DNA from 2 places in the Dietzia sp. oral taxon 368 genome. Region 1 is predicted to be linked to the other one. Evidence: riboswitches for the same ligand, from Rfam matches in the RefSeq annotation. Region 1 holds a riboswitch; the other holds the start of a gene.
What was found. A riboswitch is a leader RNA that binds a small molecule or an ion and turns the genes downstream of it on or off. The one in region 1 is predicted to bind cyclic di-AMP.

Region 1 (6,177 bases):
CCGGCCGCTCCGACGGCGAACCTCATCGGCTGCGCCTTCGAGAATCTCCTCTCGGTGATGGCGGAGGTGTTCGCGCTGCGCGGCCGATCGGCTCTGGTCGTCCGCGGTACGGACGGGCTGGACGAGATCACGATGACGGGTCCGACCCGGGTCCTGCGGGTGTCCGACGGTCAGGTCGACGAGGACCGGATCGAGCCCGCCGACTTCGGGATGAGCACGTGCTCGATCGAGGATCTCCGTGGCGGCGACGGGGTGCACAACGCCGGGGTCGCCCGGGATCTCCTGGCGGGGAAGACCGGGCCGGTGCGTGACGCGGTCCTGCTCAACTCCGCGGCGGCCCTGGTGGCGTTCGACGGGCTCGACAGAGATGCGGACCTGGTGACCGCGATGCGTGCGGCCGTGGACCGGGCGGCGACGGCGATCGACGACGGCGAGGCGGCGCGTCTGCTCGAGAAGTGGGTCGGTTTCAGCGCGAACCGGTGAGTCAGGCGTGGCGGTGATCGGCGGCCGCGCGTTCGGCCCGGTCAGCCCAGTCCGTCAGGGTGTGCGCACCCTGGACGGGGAGCGTCCAGCAGCCGTCGACCGAGACGATGCGGGTCTGCGTGGAGTCGATCCACCGGTGGACGTTCCGGATCTGAGCCTGGGTCGCCCCGGCGAACGGCCCGGGCGCGGGCCGCACGGTGGTCGCGGCGGCCCGTAGGCCGTCGATGACCGGCATCGGCGCGGCTCCGGGTGGGACCGTGCCGGATCCGGCGAGCCGGCCGTGGCGGACGATCGCCACCGCCCAGGCCCGTCGGGGCGCCGGTTGGACGAGCACGATCTCCGCGAGCGCGGCGGTGGCGGCCAGCTCCTGCCGGCGGGCGAGTACCCGGATGAGGGCGGCGGTCCTGTCACGCAGTCTCGCCCCGCGCTCGAAGGCGCCGTCGGCGGCGAGTCGGTCGATCTGCTCGACGAGCGCGTGCAGCGGGGCCTGGTCCCGCCCGTCGGCGAGCGCCGCCCAGCGCTCGGGCGTGGGCCGACCGCCGAACGCCTCGAGGAGGTCCTCCCACGCGGCGCGTGCGTCCTCGGTGCGACGGAACGGCCCGATCGCCGTGGGGTCGTCCGGGATCCGGACGATCGTCGGACGGCTGGCGCGGCCGGTGGGAGGGGAGAGCCACCAGCCTCGGCGAGGGCTGCGGGACCGTCTGTTGAACGGGGGCTGCAGTGAGTCGATGAGTTGTTCCTCGACGGTCCACGCCTCGAGGAGGTGGGCGCACGGCACCGACTCCACCGAGGCGGCCAGGCCGACCATGGTGCGCATCCGCCCGCGGGTGTCCCCGCCGGAGTAATAGGAGCGCGCGCGACGACGCACCGAGCCGGATGACCCGACGTACAGCGGCCCGCCGGCCTCGTCGCGGAAGACGTAGACCCCGGGGCCGTCGGTGAGCGCCTCGGTGAGGGTCGCGCGACGTCGGATCTCGGGAGCCAGGCGGCCGTCGTACGCCAGCAGTTCGGAGAGGGTGGACACCCCGCAGTCACCCACCCGCGAGATGAGGGCGTGCAGCACGTCCACCGTGGCGCGCGCGTCCTGTAGGGCGCGGTGATTGGGCTCGACCGTGGCGCCCAGGTGTGCGGCCAGGACCCCGAGCCGGTGGCCACGCGTCTCGCCGCGGTGCAGCACCCGCCGGGCGAGTGCGAGGGTGCACACGGACGGGGGATCCGGCCACCGGTGGCCCGTCGCGGCTGCGGCGGCGCGGAGGAAGCCGAGGTCGAATCTGGCGTTGTGTGCCACCAGGACAGCGCCGCGCGAGAACTCGAGGAACGTCGCCATCACCTCGCCGAGGGACGGTGCGCCGACGAGGTCCTCCGGGGCGATCCCCGTCAGCCTGCTGATGTGCCCCGGCAGTACGCCGTCGATCGAGACGAAGGTGGACAGCTCCGCCTGCACCTCGCCTCCCCGGATCCGGACGGCGCCGATCTCGGTGATCTCGTCGCCGCCCGGCTTGGTGCCGGTGGTCTCGAGGTCGACGACGACGAAGGTCACCTCGGACAGCAGCGGCTCGAGCTCGTCGAACGCGCCCTGCGCGCCGACGGGTGCCGGTGAGGTGGAGGGGGGCATGGCGGAGACGGTAGCGGCGGGGTCGGACATCGCCGTCCGGGGGCGGCGTCCGGGTCACGGTCCGGGGGAGTGTGTCGTACCCGGTTCCTAGGGTGCCTCCCGGGCCGACCGCCGCGGCCGGATCGCGGCGCGATAACGAACGGGCAACACGCCCAGGACGGAATGTGAGGTAGATCATGGTGTCAATGGATTGCGCTCGCTGCCCGGCGGTGGCGGGCGACTGTGAAGGCTGCATCGTCTCCCTGCTGCTCGGCGAGAAGGACCAGGTAGACGAGCTTTCTCCGGAGTCCTGCGGGTACGTGCTGGACCCGGAGGTGCGGACGGCGATCGACGTCCTCCGAGCCGTGGGCATGGTGACGTCCATCGACATCCTGGCCGCGGAAACCGCCGCGTGAGCGGGGAACTGGACTTCGGCGAGATGGTTTCGTAACCTTTTCGAGACCTCGGAAGTCATTCCCCGCCCGCCGGTGGGGAGCCGCGGTCACGCCTAAGCGCCCGAGGGCGCGCCGGGGAACCACGTTCCACTGGGGTGAATCGCTCGACGACCGGGAGGTCGGCGAGCGTAGGACAGACTTCCGTGTCCGAACCCGTCAGCTAACCCGGTCGGTGTCGCAGGAAGAAAGAGGTAAAGTCTCTCGTGGGAGCCCACAGCATCAAGACCAGCTCGACCGGCCGCCGCGTGGCCGCCGCCGGACTGCTCGCCGCCGGAGCCGCTGTCGCGGGCTCCGGGACCGCGTCCGCCGCGCCCGTGACCGTCGACGTCCCCGTCGAGCTGCGGCTGCCGGGTGTTCCGGCCCAGGTCACCATCGACGTCCCGGAGGGCATCGCCCTTCCGGCCGGCCTCCAGCAGGCCGCCCAGGCGGCCCCGGCCGCTCCGGTCGAGTTCGCCACCCCGGCGCCCGAGGTCTCCACCGGCCAGCGCATTCTGGACGCGGCCACCACTCGTGTCGGCTCGCCTTACGCCTGGGGAGCGACCGGCCCCAGCTCGTTCGACTGCTCCGGCCTGACCTCGTGGGCCTACAAGGAGGCGGGGATCTCGATCCCGCGCACGAGCCAGGCCCAGATCGGCGGCGGCACGCAGGTGGCCAAGTCCGACCTGCAGCCCGGTGACATCGTCGCCTTCTACAGCGGCGCGTCCCACGTCGGCATCTACGCCGGCAACGGTCAGGTCGTCCACGCCCCGTACTCCGGTACCTCCGTGAGCTACGCGCCGCTGGACTCCATGCCGTTCTACGGCGCCACCCGCTACTACTGAGCGGGTCGGCTCTCCGACTCCTACACACCCCGCCTGAGGCCGGGCACGTACCGGCCCCGGGCGGGGTGTGTCGTATGTAACATCCCCTCTCGGGTGCCGGATGTCTTCGCAGGTGTCCGGATCGGCCCCGCCCAGGCGAACCCCGGATCCGAGAGACCGACGAGAGCAGATGAAGCCCCGTGCCCGCGCGAACAGGCTCGCCGCCGCCGCGGCGGTCGTGGTGCTGCTGGCCGTCGCCGGTGTCACCGCTCAACCCACCGCCACTGCTCAGCCCACCGTTCCCGTCGCCGCCTCCACGACGACCGCGGCCCCCGCGGCTGACGCTCCCCCCACTCTGAGCGAGAGCGCGGTCCATGCGCCGGCCTCCGCCTCGCGCGGTGCTCCGGAGGGCTCCGTGTCCGCGGCGGGCGAGGACCTGGCCGAGTTGGCGCGGCTGTCCGAGGAGGCGGGGGCTCTCGGCGAGGAACTCCACCTGGCCCGCGCGGAACTCGACCGCGCCGAGCGGGAGCGCGATCGCCTCGAGCTGGCCGCCGGGGCAGCCGCCGGCCGAGCCGCGGTGGCCGACGGTGCGGCCGTGAGGGATCAGTCCCTCGTCGACCACCTCGCCGCCATGAGGTACCGAGGTGGCGACCCGGGCGCGACCCGGGCCGCGATGCTGGCCGAGAGCCCACGGGACCTCGTGCACAGATTGGACGCGCTACGCCGGCTGTCCGGCGCGACCACGAGCGCACTGGACGCCTCGCGGGCGGCTTCCGAGACGGCCGCACGCCTCCGGGATGACGCCACCAGGGCCGCGGATACGGCGCGGGCCTCCGCTCGCGCGGCGCGAGAGCACGCCGATCACCTCGACCGGCGCATGGCCGAGATGCGCGAACTCATGGACGAGGTACGTCGCCGCGTGGACTCCCTGTCGGACGGGCAGCGGGCCCTGTGGGTCGGCGGGCCGGTGATGCCCGCCGGTTACGTCGCCCCGCCCGTGGACGACACCAACTCGGCCGCGCTCCGCGTGGCACTGACCCGGCTCGGCGCTCCGTACTCGTGGGGCGCCACCGGTCCCGACGAGTTCGACTGCTCCGGGCTCATGGTGTGGTCGTACGCCCGGGAGGGCAAGACCCTGCCACGATCGAGCCAGGCGCAGGCGGTCTCCGGGGCGCCCGTGGCGATGCGGGACGCCCGTCCCGGCGATCTCGTCATCTACTACCCGGAGGCAACCCACGTGGGGATGTACGCCGGCGACGGCCTGGTGCTGCACGCCCCGACCTACGGCGTCCCCGTCAGACTGGAGAGGGTCGACGCTATGCCGATCCACTCGATCCGGCGGTACTGACCGCGCGCCAACGGCCCCGTGACGTTTCCGGGGCGCACGGGTCGTGCCGGGTCGCGCGGGGCCGGTGTAGGTGCTGTGGCAGGCTCGGAGTCGATGACCAAGACCCTGCTGATCACCAACGACTACCCGCCGCGCCCCGGCGGGATCCAGTCCTATCTCGAGACGTACCTGAGCCACCTCGACCCCGCCGAGGTCGCGGTCCTCGCGTCGACGTTCCGCGGTGCCGAGTCCGCCGAGTACGACGCGTCGAAGCCCTATCTCGTGGAGCGCGTGCCCACCGAGATGTTGCTGCCGACGCCGGACCTGGCGGCCCGGGCGCGCCGCCTCGCCTCGGATTTCGGGGCGACGACGATCTGGTTCGGGGCGGCCGCCCCGCTCGCGGCCATGGCCCCGGTCCTGCGTGAGGGTCCCGTGGAGCGGATCGTGGCGAGTACCCACGGGCACGAGGTGGGATGGTCGATGCTCCCCGGGTCGCGTCAGGTCCTGCGCGTGATCGGGGAGTCGACCGACGCGATCACCTACGTCAGTGACTACACGCGAAGGCGCGTCTCCGCGGCCTTCGGCCCCCGGGCACGGCTGGTGCGTCAACCGGGCGGTGTCGACACGGAACGGTTCCGCCCGGACCCGGTCAGGCGCCGGGCGATCCGGGACCGCTACGGGGTCGCGGACCGCGACGTGATCGTGTGCTTGTCCCGTCTCGTGCCGCGGAAAGGTCAGGATGCGCTCATCCGCGCGATGCCGGAGATCGCCCGCCGGGTGCCCGGGGCCGTCCTCGTCGTCGTCGGCGGGGGGCCGTACAGACGGACGCTCGAGGGGCTCGCACGCCGGTACGGCGTGGCGGACCGGGTCATCTTCTCCGGCCGGATCCCCGCGGACGAGATCGTCGACCACCACCGCATGGCCGACGTCTTCGCGATGCCGTGCCGCACGCGCGGCGGCGGGCTGGACGTGGAGGGACTGGGGATCGTCTACCTCGAGGCCTCGGCGTGTGGCGTACCGGTGGTGGCGGGGCGTAGCGGGGGAGCACCGGAGACGGTCCGGGATGGGCGGACCGGACTCGTGGTGGACGGGACCTCGCGGCGCGAGATCGTCGACGCGGTGGCCGGGCTGCTCGAGGACCGTCCGCGGGCGTCCTCGATGGGGCTCAGTGGCCGCCGTTGGGTCCTCGAGAACTGGCGGTGGGAGGACCTGGCGCGGGACATGCAACGCGTGCTCTCGGGGGAGTGACCCGCGAGAGCACGCGTCCGGGCCGTCGTGCCGTCCGGCTCGGCCCGACCGTCAGGCCGCGCCGTCAGGCGTAGAGGGCCTCGATCTGCTCGGCGTACTTCTGGTGCACCACGTTGCGCTTGACCTTGAGCGACGCGGTGAGCTCGCCGGTCTCCTCGGTGAACTGGTCCGGCAGGACGTGGTACTTCTTGATCGACTCCGAGTGCGACACGCTGCGGTTCGCCCGCGCCAGCGCCTGATCGAGGTGCTCGATCATGTCGGCGTCCTTGA
Region 2 (6,177 bases), 440 kb from region 1:
GATCGATCCCGGCACCGGCGAGGTCACGGCTATCTACGACGCCGCGCAGCTCGGCCGGCCCCGGCCCGCTGACCCGGACGCCGTGCTCAACGGGATCGCGTCGTTGCCGGGCTCGGAGAACCTCCTGGTCACCGGCAAGCTGTGGCCGCAGATGTACGAGGTGCGACTCGTTGGGTGAGCGCCCCCGGGGAGCAGCCAGGCGGGCCGCCGCCTCCGCCGGGCGGGGGATGCGCCGGGTCTTCCACGCCGACGGCGCGGCCCGCTCGGGGCTGGCACCGCTGAGCTACGTCACCGTGGCGAACTTCGCGTGTGACGCCATCCTCGCGGTCGCCCTCGCCAACACCCTGTTCTTCTCGGCGGCGACCGCGGAGTCGCGCGGCAACGTCGCGTTGTACCTCTTGGTGACGGTCGCCCCGTTCGCGCTGATCGCGCCTGTCATCGGCCCGGCCCTCGACCGCCTGCGCAGTGGCCGTCGGCTCACCGTCTCGCTGACGTTCACCCTGCGCGCGGTGCTCGCGGTGGTCCTCGGCCTGAACTTCGACACGTGGCTGCTCTACCCGCTCGCACTGGGCATGCTCGTGCTGTCCAAGACGTTCGGCGTGGTCAAGGCCTCCATCACCCCGCACGTGTTGCCGCCGGCGCTGGACCTTGTCCGGACCAACTCCCGCCTGACGGTGCTGGGGCATGTCGGCGGCAGCGTGGTAGCCGGGGCCGCCGCCGGCGCCGTGGCGTGGATCTGGGACTCCTCCACCGCGCTGTGGCTGCTCGCCGCGGTCGCCCTGGTGGCCGCCTACGTGTCCATGACGATCCCCGCGCACGCCGAGGCGTCGGAGGACGACGAATCCGCCTCCCTGTGGTCGGGACACGGAGGGTCGGTGAGAAGTGGGCTGCGCGCCGTGCTCACCCGGCCGCTCGGCAGGAACGTCCTGGCGAATCTCTGGGCGGTCGCGCTGGTGCGGTTCATGACGGGGTTCCTCACCCTCTATCTGGCGTTCGTCGCCAAGGCGCAGGAGGACGCGTCCGCCCTCGAACAGGCGGGCCTGCTCGCGATCGCCGGCGCGGCCGGCGGGCTGGGCACTTTCGCCGGCAACGCGGTCGGCGCCCGCCTGCCGCTGGGGCGCCCGGGCCGGATCACGAGCACGGCGGCAGGTGCCGCGCTGGCCACGGCCGTCGTCGCGGCATTCCTGGGCACGCTCTGGGGCGCGGCCGTCCTGGCGCTGGTGGCCGCGGTGTGCAGCGCACTGGGCAAGGTGGCGCTGGACGCGTCCATCCAGACCGACATCCCCGACGCCGCCCGCTCGTCGGCGTTCGGCCGGTCCGAGACCGCGTTGCAGCTGGCGTGGGTCGCGGGCGGGGCGTTGGGCGTGCTGTTGCCCCCGGACTTCACGATCGGGTTCTCGGTGATCGCCTCGGTCGGCGCCCTGCTGTTCGCGCAGTCACTACTCACCGCCCGCGGCTCCACCCTCGTACCCGGATTGGGCGGCAACCGGCCGCGGTTCCCGGGTGGGCGACGTGACCCGGGTGCGCTCGACGGCCACCTGCTCGGCAGAATGAAGGGGTGAGTTCCCTCAGCGATACCCCGTCGACCGGCCCCCGCGTCCGCCCCGTCACCTGGGCGATCCTGGCGTGGATGATCATCATGATCGCGGCGATCGTCGGCGCGTGGCAGGGGTCGGAGTCCCGCTACGGGGCGCTGCCCGAGATCACCGTCGCCACCGACCGCGGGGAGGAGAGGGTCCTGCCGTTCACCGCGACCGACCTGGACGGCAACACGTACACCAACCCGGTCGGCGAATTCCACGTGCAGGACGAGCACACGTTGACGGTCCGGCTACCCGGCGAGCTGCGGTCCGCGACGATGGACGTCTACGAGGTCCGCGCCGACGGGGTGCGCGACTACACGGTCGAGGCGGACGGACCCGGCCAGCTCCTCGTGCCCGTGACCACCCCGGAGGAGGGCCGGATCGAGGGCCTGGCCATCCGGGCAGTGGCGATCGTCTACGCGGCGGACGGCTCGGAGTCGATCCTCAACGGCGAGTGGTCGGTCGGCTTCACCTACGAGGACTGACCCACCGAACGCACTGGAGCCGGGCCCTCGCCCCGGCCCTGCGCCGTGACGGGATCAGGCGTCCAGCTCGCGCGCTACCGCGCGCAGGACCGAGGCAACCCGGCTCGAGATCTTGTGGTCCGGTCGGTGACCGCGCCGCAACTCCGGCTGGACGGTCGACTCGAGCACCTTGATCATGTCCTCGACCATCCCGTGCAGCTCATCGGGCGAGCGCCTGGGCCCGCCGCGCGGGGCGCGCTCCTCGGCGACGGTCGGCTCGTCGTGGACCACCACGCGCAGCGCCTGCGGACCGCGGCGGCCGGAGACCATGTCGAACTCCACACGCTGACGGGGGCGCAGGGTCTCCACGCCGGCGGGGAGCGCGTCCGCGCGTACGTAGACGTCCTCGCCGCCCTCCTGGGACAGGAAGCCGAACCCCTTCTCCGCGTCGTACCACTTGACCTTGCCGCTGGGCACCGCGAACCACCTTCCGTCCCGGGCGCGCACGGGCGCGACCGACAACTCCACTTACGATCAGAGACTACCCTCGTGCGCGTTGGTGACGGCCGCGAGGCGAGCGGTACCCTCCCCTGTGTGACCTCCGACGATCGACGCCCGGCCGACGACCCCTGGACACCCGACGCGTCCGCCTCCGGTGACGCGCACGCGCCCGCGAGGCCACGTCGCCGCGGGCTGTTCGTGGCCGCGCTGATCATCTTCGCGATCGGGGTCGTCTTCACGATCGTCGCCGCGCTGACGCCGTTCGTGCTCGACCGCGACGCGCCGACGATCCTGTACCTCGGCGCGATGTTCTTCACTCCGGTGGGCTTCCTGCTGGGCCTCGCGTACGCCATTCTCGGCTCGCGCCCGCCCAGGGTGTGACCAACTCCACCCTCGTGGTAACGACCCAGGTAACGAGCGGATAACAGCGCGCTATCTCCGCCCGGGCGAGCTCTTTTTATTTCAGAATGGTGACGATCCGGCATCGAACCGCTACTGTTCCGTAGCAGACTCGTCAGCGAGTCGGCATCGGCCGCACCCACCGAACCCCGCCCTGCGGCCGACGCCACTGTGACCATTACCCGGGCGGGGACGGGGGACCCGACAGGGCCCACGACGGGCCCGGCGACCGCAGGTCGCCTTGGGGTGAAGCCGCCGCCGGCGGCCGGACGCACTCGTTTCCGAACCCGACAGCTCACCTCGTAGGCACAGAGTGAAAAGGACTGACGCGTACATGACCTCGTACACCGGACGCCACCGCGCCGCCACCCCCTCCTCCGCGCCCAAGACCGCCGTCAAGGTCGTGCTCGCCGGCACCGCCTTCTCCGCCGCGGGCCTGGCCCTCGCGCCGGCCGCCAACGCCGCGCCCGACTCCGACTGGGACCGTCTGGCCCAGTGTGAGTCCGGCGGCAACTGGGCCATCAACACCGGCAACGGCTACCAGGGCGGCCTGCAGTTCTCGCCGAGCACCTGGGCCGCCTACGGCGGCACGCAGTACGCGCCGACGGCCAACCAGGCCACGCGCGAGCAGCAGATCGCGATCGCCGAGAAGACCCTCGCCGGCCAGGGCTGGGGCGCATGGCCCGCCTGCTCGGCCAAACTGGGCCTCAACTCGGCGCCCACCCCGCGTGACCTGTCGGCCCCGAAGCCGGCTCCGGCCCCGCGCCCGCACGCTGATACGGCCGCCCCGGCCGCCCCGGCCGAGGTCAGCGCCGCCGATCACGTGGCCACTCTCAAGGCGTTCGCCGAGAGCCGCGGTGTCTTCCTCCCGATCACCGAGGGTTACGAGGCCAACAAGGCCGCCGTCGACGCCGCCTACGCCGGCAACCAGGACCTGGTGGACGGCTTCGTCGCCACCTACCTGGCCAACTGACACCGGCGACACCCGCCGAGCGGTACCCGGGCCACGAGGAAGGGCCGCCACCCCCTACAGGGAGTGGCGGCCCTTCTCGCGTTCCCCGGCGCCGCGCCGGAGGTCGGATCTCAGGCGACCCAGGGCGCGCCGTTGATCTTGGTGTACGGGTGGATGTAACCGAGTCGCTCCTGCGGGAGCGGGAAGGTCTCCTGCCCGAACGGCGACAGGCCTCCCGCGACCAGCGCGGCGAGCTCGGTGACCGGGTGCTCGCCGTACGAGGCGTCGGGCCAACCCGGGTTGTCATAGGTCAGATTCTTCTTGGCAGCCACCCCTGTAGTCTCTCACCTCCGACCCGATTCGGCAGCAGGTGGGTCGATTCCCACGCGGACCGGTTCTCACGGCCGCCGCGGTCTCACTAGGCTGGGACGGATCATGCCGAGCTCCCGAGCCACCTCCCGCGGCGCCACCGCCGACGCGCCGGACTTCCCCGCCTGGCTCGCCGGGTTGTCCGACGACGCCCTCGTGCGCGTGTGCGAGCTGCGCCCGGACGTGGCCACTCCCCCGCCCGCCTCGCTGGACGTGTTGGCCTCGCGCCTGCGCCTGCCGGCGTCCACCGCGCGGGCGGTGGGGACGTTGTCGTGGCCGGAGCTGCTCGTGGCGGCCGCAGCCGCCGCGGTCGGTGCCGATTCCGGGGCCGTACCGCTCGGCGCGGTGTCGGGGAGACTGGGTGTCGACGACGACGAGCCCGTCTTCCACGCCGCCGTGGCCCGTCTCCGCGAACTCGCGTTGATCTGGGGCGAGGAGGACTCGGCGCGGATGGTGCCCGTCACGGCGGTGGCGATCCGGTCGGCTCCCGTGGTGGCCCCTCATCCGGGCGAGCCCGCCGGGGCCGATCTCGAGGCGGCGTGGGGCGGCCTGTCCTCGGCTGCGGCGGGGGTCCTCGAGGCCATCGCCCGCGGGCGCATCCCGGCCGGTGCGCTCGGGGCCGGGGCGTCGGAGTCCGTGCGCGCGGCCGCGGTCGAACTCGCCCAGGCGGGGTTGGCGGAGCTCACCGGCGACGACGACGCCGAGCGGGTGGTGCCCCGCGCCCACGCCCTCGACCGGGCTCGCCACGGGGCCCGCGCGGACGGCTCGTCCCTGCTCCACCCCCCGGCCTGGGCGACGCCCCGCGTCGGGGCGGGTGCCGGGCGGGCCCGCGAGGTGGACGCCTCCGGCGGCGTGGCGGCCCTCGACCTGCTCCACCGCTGCGACTCGGTGCTGGCGGCGCTCTCGACCGCCCCGGCGGCCACCCTCAAGGCCGGCGGCGTGGGGGTCCGCGAGTTGCGCCGGGTGGCGCGGGCGGCCGCGCTCGAGGAGTCCGAGCTGCCCCTGTTGCTCGAGGTCCTCGCGGCCGCCGGCCTCATCGCGGTCGGCGACGCCGAGGTCGGGGACGTCGACTACGACTCGGTGTGGGCGCCCACCGAGGCCGCGGACGTGTGGTCGGCGCGCGAGCCCGCCCGCCGCTGGGCCGAGCTGGTCGTGGCGTGGTGGTCGATGCCGCGCACCCCGTGGCGCGTCGGCTCCGAGCTCGAGGGCGGCGGGACCCTGCCCGCACTGGGCGAGCCCGTCGGCCCGCCCGGACCGACGGAACGCGGTCGCGTCCTGAAGGCGCTGGCCGCCCTGGACCCCGCGGCCGAACCCGCCGACGCCCTGCTGCCCGAGGTGGTGCGCTGGTCGGCGCCGGTGTGGTTCTCACGCGCGGGTGCGCGGCCCGTCTCGGAGACCGTGGCCGAGGCACGACGGATGGGACTCGTCGTCGGGACCGTGGCGACCTCGGCCGCCCGCCACCTGGTCGACGCCACCCACGGCGCGTCCCACGGCGCGGGGGGCTCCGGCGCGGGGGGCTCCGGCGCGGGTGTCTCCGGCGGTTCCGGCGGCGCGGTCGTCGAGGACCTCGAACCGATCCTCACCGCCGCGTTGCCCGACCCGGTGTCGGAGGTCATCGTCCAGGCTGACCTGACGATCCTCGCCCCCGGCCCCCTCACCCCGGAGCTGGCGGCGGAGTTCGCCCTCCTCGCCGACGTCGAGTCCGCCGGCGCCGCCACCACCTACCGCGTCACCGAGACGTCCCTGCGCCGCGCGCTCGACGCAGGACGCACGGCCGCAGGCATCCGCGAGATGCTCGCCCGCACGTCCGTCACCCCTGTCCCGCAGTCGCTGGACTACCTGATCGAGGACGTCGCCCGCCGCCACGGGCGCCTGCGGGTGGGCACCGCCCTGTCGTTCATCCGCTGCG

Region 2: it holds a riboswitch for cyclic di-AMP, as region 1 does, so the genes downstream of both, C3V38_RS10025 (transglycosylase family protein) here and C3V38_RS12040 (C40 family peptidase) in region 1, are expected to answer to the same signal.

The regions. Positions count from the first base shown of each region.
Region 1 is NZ_CP027238.1:2,581,356-2,587,532, forward strand. It holds gene trpD (anthranilate phosphoribosyltransferase) at 1-483, shown strand, start outside; gene C3V38_RS12030 (DEDD exonuclease domain-containing protein) at 485-2,098, opposite strand; gene C3V38_RS12035 (hypothetical protein) at 2,275-2,493, shown strand; cyclic di-AMP (ydaO/yuaA leader) riboswitch at 2,573-2,722, shown strand; gene C3V38_RS12040 (C40 family peptidase) at 2,736-3,353, shown strand; gene C3V38_RS12045 (NlpC/P60 family protein) at 3,523-4,680, shown strand; gene C3V38_RS12050 (glycosyltransferase family 4 protein) at 4,774-5,907, shown strand; gene C3V38_RS12055 (long-chain fatty acid--CoA ligase) at 5,972-6,177, opposite strand, start outside.
Region 2 is NZ_CP027238.1:2,145,331-2,151,507, reverse strand. It holds gene C3V38_RS10050 (glutaminyl-peptide cyclotransferase) at 1-178, shown strand, start outside; gene C3V38_RS10045 (MFS transporter) at 171-1,562, shown strand; gene C3V38_RS10040 (DUF2771 family protein) at 1,559-2,068, shown strand; gene C3V38_RS18235 (cold-shock protein) at 2,123-2,524, opposite strand; gene C3V38_RS10030 (hypothetical protein) at 2,642-2,929, shown strand; cyclic di-AMP (ydaO/yuaA leader) riboswitch at 3,111-3,270, shown strand; gene C3V38_RS10025 (transglycosylase family protein) at 3,282-3,920, shown strand; gene C3V38_RS10020 (hypothetical protein) at 4,031-4,231, opposite strand; gene C3V38_RS10015 (helicase-associated domain-containing protein) at 4,335-6,177, shown strand, end outside.